DNA from 2 places in the Streptomyces sp. NPDC002088 genome. Region 2 is predicted to be linked to the other one. Evidence: riboswitches for the same ligand, from Rfam matches in the RefSeq annotation. Region 2 holds a riboswitch; the other holds the start of a gene.
What was found. A riboswitch is a leader RNA that binds a small molecule or an ion and turns the genes downstream of it on or off. The one in region 2 is predicted to bind cyclic di-AMP.
Positions count from the first base shown of each region.

Region 1: another riboswitch for cyclic di-AMP. It lies ahead of ABT114_RS32595 (C40 family peptidase); the one in region 2 lies ahead of ABT114_RS18070 (C40 family peptidase).

Region 1 is NZ_JBEOXO010000018.1:169,255-174,078, reverse strand. It holds gene ABT114_RS32625 (metallophosphoesterase family protein) at 1-375, opposite strand, end outside; gene ABT114_RS32620 (hypothetical protein) at 577-948, shown strand; gene ABT114_RS32615 (hypothetical protein) at 1,026-1,310, shown strand; tRNA gene ABT114_RS32610 (tRNA-His) at 1,350-1,434, opposite strand; tRNA gene ABT114_RS32605 (tRNA-Asn) at 1,517-1,589, opposite strand; tRNA gene ABT114_RS32600 (tRNA-Leu) at 1,658-1,737, opposite strand; gene ABT114_RS32595 (C40 family peptidase) at 1,787-2,425, opposite strand; cyclic di-AMP (ydaO/yuaA leader) riboswitch at 2,425-2,566, opposite strand; tRNA gene ABT114_RS32590 (tRNA-Phe) at 2,595-2,667, opposite strand; tRNA gene ABT114_RS32585 (tRNA-Pro) at 2,674-2,746, opposite strand; gene ABT114_RS32580 (hypothetical protein) at 2,881-3,006, opposite strand; gene ABT114_RS32575 (Lsr2 family DNA-binding protein) at 3,160-3,528, opposite strand; gene ABT114_RS32570 (hypothetical protein) at 3,652-4,509, opposite strand.
Region 2 is NZ_JBEOXO010000007.1:338,092-342,915, reverse strand. It holds gene pcrA (DNA helicase PcrA) at 1-685, opposite strand, end outside; gene ABT114_RS18075 (ScyD/ScyE family protein) at 792-1,880, opposite strand; cyclic di-AMP (ydaO/yuaA leader) riboswitch at 2,133-2,304, shown strand; gene ABT114_RS18070 (C40 family peptidase) at 2,313-3,461, shown strand; gene ABT114_RS18065 (tellurite resistance/C4-dicarboxylate transporter family protein) at 3,605-4,597, shown strand; gene ABT114_RS18060 (hypothetical protein) at 4,575-4,824, opposite strand, start outside.

The DNA.
Region 1 (4,824 bases), on a different contig from region 2:
GTACTGGGCGGCGTCGCGGGCGGCCTTGTAGACGGCCTCGATGTACTCGTCACCGCGCGCCTTGGCCTTCTTGTACTGGGAGAACAGGCGCCGGTTGTCGGACTCCAGGGCGGTGAGACGCTCCCGGGACTCCTCGTTCGCGGCCACTGCCTCGGCCGTGCCCTCCTCGGGCAGGGTATGAAGCGGCTTGCGTCCCGGCTCGACCAGGACGTTCTTCTTGTAGCCGTTGGCCTTGCGCCAGCGCCGGACGGCGGTCTCGGAGGTCTCGACACCGTTGAAGACGAGGTCGTTCGCAGCAGCCTGGTGACCGACGTTGGGGTCCATCAGGATCTCGCGGACCCAGTCGACCTCGGTGAACTCCAGCAGCATGCTCAAGGTGGTTCCTCTCGCGGGGGTTTGGTGGTGCCAGGCCTCTCGGCCCGGCGTTCGAGTACGGTATCAGCATTACGGCTTCTTTGACAACGTTCACTCCTGAAGTGAACCCAACCGACTCCAGCAGTTAAACGGCCATTCGGACGGCTGATCTGCACAGACTAAACTGAGTACTGGTTCAGAACCAGTAACTAGGAGTCTTTCATGAGTGGAGTCGGTGGCAACACCTTCGTGCTGACCAGCAGCGACCTGTCCGTGGCCCAGCCCCTTCCGGTCGCCGCCGAACTGGTGGCCATCTACGGAAACCTCGGCACGGCGGGCTCGACGCAGACCACGTTCCAGGTCAACAAGAACGGTTCGGCGGTCTCGGGGGCCCTCGCAACCGTCGCGGCCAGCGCGACCAAGGGGAACAAGGTCCTCACCAACCCGTACGTCGGCGTGAACGTCATCACCCCGGCCGTCAACGACGTCGCGGCGCTGGCCACGTTCGTCCCCGGCGACACGGTCTCCCTGACGACCACGCTGGGCACCTCGGCCGCCAACCCGGGCGTCGCCCTGCACTTCAAGGTCAAGTAACCGTCGACCACGAACCCCCGGCCGCCACTGTCCAGGCGGAGGCCGGGGGTTTGCTGTACCCGAGGAAGGAGGCTGCTGTGTTCTGGACCTGCGACGAATGCAGGGAGTGGGGCGTCGCCGAGACCGATGTGGACGCGGCCGTCGACAGGCAGCGGCACCTGAACTCCCACCGGGGCGCCGATGTGCCTCCCCCTGCCGCCGAGGAGGAGCCGGACGAGGGCACTGTCCTGAACCGGACGTACGTGGCGTGGGGTATCACTGCCCTGCTGGGGCTACTGTCCGCCCGCTTCCCGTCCCTGGTGGGGGTAGTCCCCTGGGCGGCCCTGATCGCCTTCGTGGTGACCTACAGCGGGCAAGGCTGAGCCCCGGCGACATCGTCGAGCGGTCGGCCGGGGCTGTCGGGTGTACGAAGGGGGTCGAACCCTCACGCCCCTCTCGGGACACCGGGGTCACAGCCCGGCGCGGCTACCTTTTCGCCACATACACCATGCCGGAATTTTAACGGGGTACCGGTGTTCCCGAGCGGGGCGAGTTTAGACGTAGGAGTAGGACCGCCAATCACTCCTAGCTCCCCGACCTGGATTCGAACCAGGAACCCACGGATTAACAGTCCGTTGCTCTGCCGATTGAGCTATCGGGGAATGCTGCATCAGGGTTTGCACCGACCCTACTGGACTCCGCGTCCAAACAGGTACCTGACTCCGGACCGTACCCAAGGTGGGATTTGAACCCACACGCCTTTCGGCACGGTGTTTGAGACCGCTGACTGTGCCATTCGTCTACTCGGGCTGGGACCGGAAGGACCCTATCTTCCCTCCGGCCTTTCTTAAGGTGAAGCCTACTTCACCGTGTAGCGCCCGTAGTAAACAGACTTCGACCACGGCTTGTAGTAGTTGACGCCCTTTCCGGGGCGCTCGGACTCCAGCCACGTCGTGGAATTGACGTAGATGGCCACGTGATAGACGTGGCCGCTTGAGTCGTGGACGAATACCAGGTCACCCTTCTTGGGGGTCTTGACCTTGGTGCTGGAGCGGTACTGCGCGTCCGCGACCCGGGGAATGGTCTTCCCCAGCTTCTTGAAGGTGTAGTACGTCAGGCCGGAGCAGTCGAAGCCGCTCGACGGCGAGGTGCCGCCGTAGACATACCGGGTGCCGATGTACTTCTTGGCCTGGTTGACGATCTTCGTCCCCGAGGAAGTCGAGGAAGCGGCCGTCGTGCTGGCCGGGGCCGTGGTGGAGGTGGATGTTGCGGACATATATATCTTCTGTCCCGGGTATATGAGATTCGCGTTGCTCAGGTGGTTGATGGACTTGAGTTTCTGCCAGGTCGTGTGGTGTTTCGACGCGATCCCGCCGAGCGTGTCCCCGCTCTTTACGGTCACATATGCGGCTGCTGCCGCTGCCGAGGCGGTGGGGGACGCAATCGGGGTCAGGGCCAGCGCGCCCGCGAGAGCGATTCCAGCGATTCTCTTGTTCATGGTGCACTCCGCACGCCTGCGAGATTAGGTGACGGGCTCGGGATAAGTGCCTTTCCCTACCACATATGAATCTGCGGATTCGCCCCAGTGATGCGTTTCGGTCTCCCGCCCCTGTTCAGAGGTTGATTGCAGTATTTGTCCAGGAACAGGGCTCGGCGTCTGAACAAAGTGGCCCCCCTTGGAATCGCACCAAGATCTCCCGCTTTTCAGGCGGGCGCATTAACTGTCTCTGCCAAAGGGCCTCGAAGTCGGGATGGCCGGTTTCGAACCGACGACCTCCTGATCCCAAATCAGGCGCGCTACCTGCTGCGCTACATCCCGTAATTGCTTCGCTGGACACTACCGTATCAGGGATACGGCTTGTCAACTCCAATGCGCAACTTACTTGCGCCAGGAGGGAGGGGTTCCCCGCCGGGACTTACGCCTCACGTGGCAGTAGCGGACCACGGGCAGCCCTAGCGGGCGGGGAACAGGACACGGCCGAGGCAGAACGCCGTCGAGGCCGAGGTGACGAGCGCGGGCATGCTGGCCGACGGGAGGGGGCTCCCGTGGTCCGGCCGTCGCGCGCTCGTCGTGTTCATGCATCCTTTTTACAGGATCATGACTACGTGTTTGTAATCACCGAGGCCACTGCCCAGCAAGCCCCGCAGGCGGGCGGGGGTAGACACTGTCCGGGAACGCAAAGAGAGGGCCGGGGGATGATTCCCTCCGGCCCTCTGCGGGCGGTGTCAGCTCTAGCTGTGCGCTTCCTCGAACTCCCGGATGAGGTCGGAAGGCAGGCGGCCGGTCCCAGAGACCTCGCGACCCTGCTCCTTCAGCCACTCGCGCACGTCGGCTGCGGTGAATGCCTTGCCGCCCCTGCCCTTGATGGCCTTGCGCACCTGGGTCCCCAGGCGCTTCTGGGCGTCGTGGGCGATGGAGGTGAAGGGCTCCACCGCTGACAGCAGCTCGTCCTGGTGCTCCTGGCACAGGTCCATCAGGTAGCGCGTGGTTCCCACGGTGATGGCCGTGGGCTCGTTGTCCGGCACTGCCTGGCCGCACACGACCTTCTTGCGGCCCCGCTGGACCTTCTTATCGCACGTCTTCGAGACGACGTCCGCCATGATCACTCCTTAACAAGACAACCCCCCGGTATGCGCTCGCATCGTGAGGCAAGACCCCACCATACTGCTTCTCGGATACTGCTTCTGTCAATCGCATCCTGCCGAATGCTTAGCAATACGGCATTAAGAAGCGTTTCCGAGAAGGCTCCCGACGGGTTGCAGCACGCGGCCCGCAGTGTCTCCGACCAGGCCTTTCGAGGTTTCAGGCTGCGCGGGGGCCGCGAGGGCGACCTTCGAGATCGGCACGAAGGTCTTGACGCCCTTCTTGGGTTCCTCCGAGGACGTTTTGCGGTGCTTGCCGACGGAGGTCTTCGCCTTGTGCGTCTCCGGGCCGGACGATGCCTTGGCATGCTTGCCCAGGGAGGGGGACGAGCCCGGGAGCTTGACCACGGCGGAACGGGTCGGGGTCGGGGCGGTGCCAGGCGAGCTGGTGGCGGTCGGGGTGGAAACGGAGCCCATCGGAGCGTCGTTGCCGGTCATTTCGGGCTGGTCCACGCTGTCGTCGTCGTTCTGGTGCTCGGTGGCAGCCGCCGCAAGGCCTACAGCGAACGGCGCAAGTACCGCTGCGACGACGATCGCCAGTGTGCGGCAGCACCGGCTCATGAGGTCGGGCCTGGCCGACGCCCGCGCTAGCTGCGCAGACGGGCTCCGGGGGGTCACCGAGCTGGCGCGGGCGGGGCCGGGTGACGGTTCCCAGAAACCGAATTCCTGGCGGTCCTCGATCCACCCGAAGGCCAGCTCCCCGGTGTCCACCATGTGCAGGAGTTCTTCGGTGATCTCGTCGTCGGTCGGCTCGACGTCATCGGACTGCCGGTAGAGGTCCGGGAGCGCCCCCTCGTGCGGCACGTCCTCGCGGTACCGGATGGAGGGGTACTCCAGGGCGTCACCAGGGAGGGGTACGTCCCCGGCAAACTCGCGGCGGAGCCCTCTGACGTCCTGCTCCCCCGTGTCGTCGACACCGCCACGATCGATCATGTTCATGTCCCTAGCAACCCCTCCTCGCGGACGTGCCTGCTGCGCTGGCTTACGCGGCGGCCACGTCGAACCGATGCATCTGGGCGTGACCCGGATCACGGCATACAGGAGGGGCCTGTGGGCAGGCGCGCAGGGACCCTGACGGCGGTGATCTAGGGGCTGACCAGGGCCTGAAATTAGCACCGAGCTGTCAGTTCCGTTAGGGGTTGACAAAAGTGCCGACAGTGCATTGTTTGCGGGCTCTTTACCCTAAACAGGGGAACCCTTTGCCCGATTGGATACAACAGTCACGTTACCGGTAGTTAGTTTCTACCTACCGTT
Region 2 (4,824 bases):
CGTCGGCGGCCTGGGCGGCGAAGTCCTCCTCGTCGATCAGCTCGTTCTTCAGGTTGGAGATCTTGGCGCTGAAGGACTTCGGCGGGAAACGCTTGGGATCGAGGTCCAGGTCGCGGCAGACCAGGGCCATCAGACGCTTGGAGTCGGCGGCGTCGTAGATCGAGAAGGAGGACGTGAAGCCCAGCTTCTTGCTCTCGCGGCGCAGAATGCGCACGCACGCGCTGTGGAAGGTCATCACCCACATCGCGTTCGCGCGCGGGCCGACGAGGTGCTCGACGCGCTCCTTCATCTCGCCCGCGGCCTTGTTGGTGAAGGTGATCGCGAGGATCTGGCCCGGATGCACGTTCCGCTCGCCGAGCAGGTGGGCGATGCGGTGGGTGAGGACGCGCGTCTTGCCGGAGCCGGCGCCGGCCACGATGAGCAGTGGGGAGCCGGAGTGGACGACGGCGGCACGCTGGTTCTCGTTCAGCCCCTCCAGGAGGGCGGCCGGGTCGACCGCGGGGCGCGGGGCACCGTCGCGGTAGTACGCGTCCCGGTCCGGCGGCACGTCGAACTTCCCGCCGAACAGGTCGTCCGGAATCGGCTCCGATACGTGCTCGTCCTCGGGCGGAGGCGGGGGTTCCTCCCCATGGGCCCGGGGGGCCTGGAGATCCGCCAGGAAGCTGTCGTCAAAGAGGCTGCTCATCGCTCTCCGAGTCTAGGCCGCCCCACCGACAACCCGCCGCCACCCTGAGAACATCCCCGGAATCGAGTGACGGGGATCGGGAGCCGGGGACCGGGGACCGCGGGTCTCAGAAGCCGAGGATCTTCCAGACCTGCCCGCCCGGCGTCTTCCTGCCGTCCAGGACGGTTCCGTCGCGGTCCGCGATCGACCAGGCGGAGACGTAGACCTTGCCGTCGTACGGATCGACGGCCACGCCCGCCGGGAAGGGCACCTGGACGTTCGTACGCTTGCCGCCCGAGACCTTCGTCACCCTGCTCGCGAAGAGCTGGCTGACGTACAGGTCGCCGTCGTCGTTGAAGGCGATCCCGGTGATCGAGCCGAAGCCGGACTTCCAGCCGAGGATCTTTCCGGTCCGCGGGTCGACCTTCCACACGCGCGCGGTGGGCTTCTCCGCCTCGCCGTTCAGCTCGCCGACGTAGAGCTTGCCGTCGGGGCCGAGCGCGAGGGACGTCGGGACGGCCTGGTGCCTGTCGTGGTCGGGGAAGACCGTGAAGGGCCGGGCCTTTCCGGACGGGTCCACCACGACCAGGTCGTTTCCGGCGGCGTCGGCGACGATCTTGCGGCCGTCGGGGAGGGCGAGGACGGCGTACGGGTTGGATTCGACCGTCGCCTTGTGCGGGTTGTACTTCTGTTCGACGGCGGTGACGTCCGCGGCGATCCGTGCCGTGCCATGGTCGACGGAGAGCAGTTTCCCGAGCGTGTTCCAGGGCGGTCCGGTGGGAATGCCGGCCTCCGGCGGGGCGTAGGTCTCGACGGCCCAGACGCAGCCGTCGAGCGCGGAGACGCCGTCCACACCGGTCGCGAAGCCGCCGTCCGGTGCGGCGCCTGACGGCAGCCCTTTCACCACCCGGTAGTGGTGCCATGCGCCGCCGTCCCAGTAGATCTTGGTGACCGCGGACGAGAGGCCGACGCAGGTTTGGCCTTCTTCTCCCGCGCCGACGCACTTCTTGCCGCCGCGGCCGGCTTCGGCGACGTACACGTGCCCGTCGTCGTAGGAGAGCTGGCGCGGGTTGTCGAGGCCCTTGGCGATGACGCGGATCACGGGCTTGGCGCCGGCGTGTCCGCCCGTGGCGCCGGCGGCGCTCGCGGGTGCGATGCCCGCGGTGACGGCGAGCGCGACCGACGTGCCGACGACGAGTGCTGTGCGCTTCCTCATGGCCGTACCTCTCTCCCCCGCCACGGCACCCGACCGTGGCTGACTGGAAGCTAGCGCGACGAAGCGGGCGGACGTCACCACTCCGGACAAGTCACCACAGATCACTCCAGATTGGCCACGGCAAGCAATGCCCTGGCCTTAGGTCACGAAAATGTATCGGGCATATCGCCCATCAACCTTCACAGGCGCCACACGAGTTGGCTACCGTGCCGAGCAGGCCGCACGACCCCCACCGGCGAACGTCGCCGGGCCGCGCGGCCTCCGCCGAGTCCGGTACGCCCGCACGGCGACCGGAGCCGGGGACCCAACCGAGACCCGGGGTGAATCGGCCCGACTCCCCATGGGAGACAGGCCGTAGGGCAACCCTTCCGATCCATCCGCCCGAACCCGACAGCTAACCCGGTAGGCGGAGCGTGGAAGGAGTCGCCTCCCTTGGCGTCGCACCGCAAGTCGCGTCCCGCAGGTACGCGCGTAGCCGGCATACGAACCCCCGCCCTCGCCACGGCGGCCCTCACCTCCGTCGCCCTGCTCTCCCAGACGGCCAACGCCAGCCCCTCGGCCGACGACGGCAAGCCGAGCCTCGAAGAGGTCGAGAAGAAGGTCGACGACCTGTACCGCCAGGCCGAGTCGGCGACCGAGAACTACAACGCGGCCAAGGAGAAGACCGCGAAGCAGCGCAAGCGCGTCGACACCCTCCTCGACAACGTCGCCCAGCGCACCCAGAAGCTCAACGAAGCGCGCGAGGAGCTTGGTTCCTTCGCCGCGGCGCAGTACCGGACCGGCGCCACCACGGCCGACACCGCGACCTTCCTGCTCGCGGACTCGCCGCAGGACTACTTCGACCAGGCCCAGCTGATGAGTCGCCTGACCTCGCGCCAGAAGGACGCGGTCGATGACTACGTCACCGAACAGGCCGCGACGATGAAGCAGCGCCGGGAGGCCACCGAGAGTCTCGAGACGCTCACCGACTCGCAGGACGACCTCAAGACAGCCAAGGCGACCGTGCAGGAGAAGCTCACGGACGCGCGCGTGCTGCTGTCGCAGCTGACCGCCCAGGAGAAGGCCCGGCTGGCGGAGATCGAGAAGCAGAAGCAGGAGGAGGCCGCGCGCAAGGCGGCGGAGCTCGCGAAGCAGCAGGCAGCAGCGGCGGCTGCGGCTGCTGCTACGGAGAGCACGACATCGAGCTCGGGCTCGTCCTCCTCGTCCTCCTCGTCCACCTCGTCCACCAAGGCCGAGAAGGCGCTCGCCTTCGCCCGCGCGCAGATCGGCAAGCCGTATGTCTGGGGCGCCACGGGCCCCGACTCCTACGACTGCTCCGGCCTCACCCAGGCAGCCTGGAAGGCCGCCGGCGTCACCCTCCCGCGCACCACCTACGACCAGGTGAACGCCGGCACCACCGTCTCCCTCGCCGACGCGCAGCCGGGCGACCTGGTTTTCTTCTACGACGACGTCAGCCATGTCGGCATCTACATCGGCAACGGCATGATGATCCACGCCCCCAAGCCCGGCGCGTACGTCCGCGAGGAGTCGATCTACTACGACGGCGAATCGGGGATCCACAGCGTGGTGCGTCCGGCCTGACCGCCGACTGCGGTGCGGCACGCGCGCGTGGGGGAGCACTGGTCCTGAGGGAGCGTGGTGCTGTGCCTGCGCCCGCGCGTATTTTCGGGCGCCCGCGCGCGTGCCCCGCTCGCAACGCGCGCGGTGCTCCTTAGCATCGGCCCATGCCCCGCTCCTCCTCTCCCCGCGCCTGGTGGGCGCAGCGTCCGCCGGCGGCCGGGGCCGCCGTGCTCGCGACCGGCATCCTGTCCGTCGGTCTGCAGCTGTCGGGGTACGAGGTCCTGTCCCGGATCGCCCTGGTGCTCGCCTGCGCCGCCTGGCTGGCGCTGGCGGCGGACTTCGCTCTGCAGCTGCTGTGGGAACGGGAGAAATGGGTGCGCCGGGCGGGCACGCCCGCCGCACTCACCTCGGTCGCCGCCACCACCGTGCTCGGCACCCGTTTCTCCGCACTGGGCCGGCACACCCTCGCCGAGGCGCTGCTGGCGCTGTCCGTGGTGCTGTGGCCGGTGCTGCTCGTCGACGTCGTACGGCACTGGCGGCGGCGTATGCCGGGGACGGTGTTCCTCGGGTGCGTCGCCACGCAGGGGCTCGCGGTGCTCGGTGCCACCCTCGCCGGGGCCCTGTCGACGGCCTGGCTCGCGCGCGCGGCGATGGTGCTGTTCTGGCTGGGGATCGTGCTCTACGGCTTCGCCCTGGCCTACTTCGACCTGCGCCAGACCGTCGAGGGGGCCGGCGACCAGTGGGTGGCCGGCGGGGCGCTCGCCATCTCGGCGCTGGCGGGGGCGAAGCTGATCTCCGCCCAGAGCGCGAGCCTGTACCTGTGGAACGACGACAACCTCGGCGTCCTGCGCACCGTGACCGTCGCCCTGCTCGTGCTCGCCCTGTGCTGGTACGCCGTCCTGCTGGTGGCCGAGCTGCTGCGGCCGCGACCACGGCTGCGCTACGACGTGCGTCGGTGGTCGACCGCGTTCCCGACGGGGGTGACGGCGGCGGCGACGCTGTCCGTCGCCTCGGCCGTCGGCGTCCCATGGCTGAAGGGGCTCGGGGAGGTGCTGCTGTGGGTCGCCGTGGCCGTGTGGCTCGCGGTCGCCGCGGCGGCGGTCCGGGCGGCCTTGGTGGCCGTCCGTGCCGATGTCACGTCCACAGCACCGCGATGAAGATGTTCGCCGTGGTCAGCAGGCCCACCAGGCCGAACAGGCCCTTGTCCACCTTCTCGTCGTCCCGCTTCACGTAGACGAGGCCCAGGATCACGATCAGCAGGGCCAGCTTCACGCCGATCTTGATGTTGTTGACCGGATGATCGTCGGCCTGGTCGAGGCCGACCAGGATCACGCCGGTGACCAGCATTGTCGCCGCGCCGTGCAGCATCGCGGGGACGAAGCGG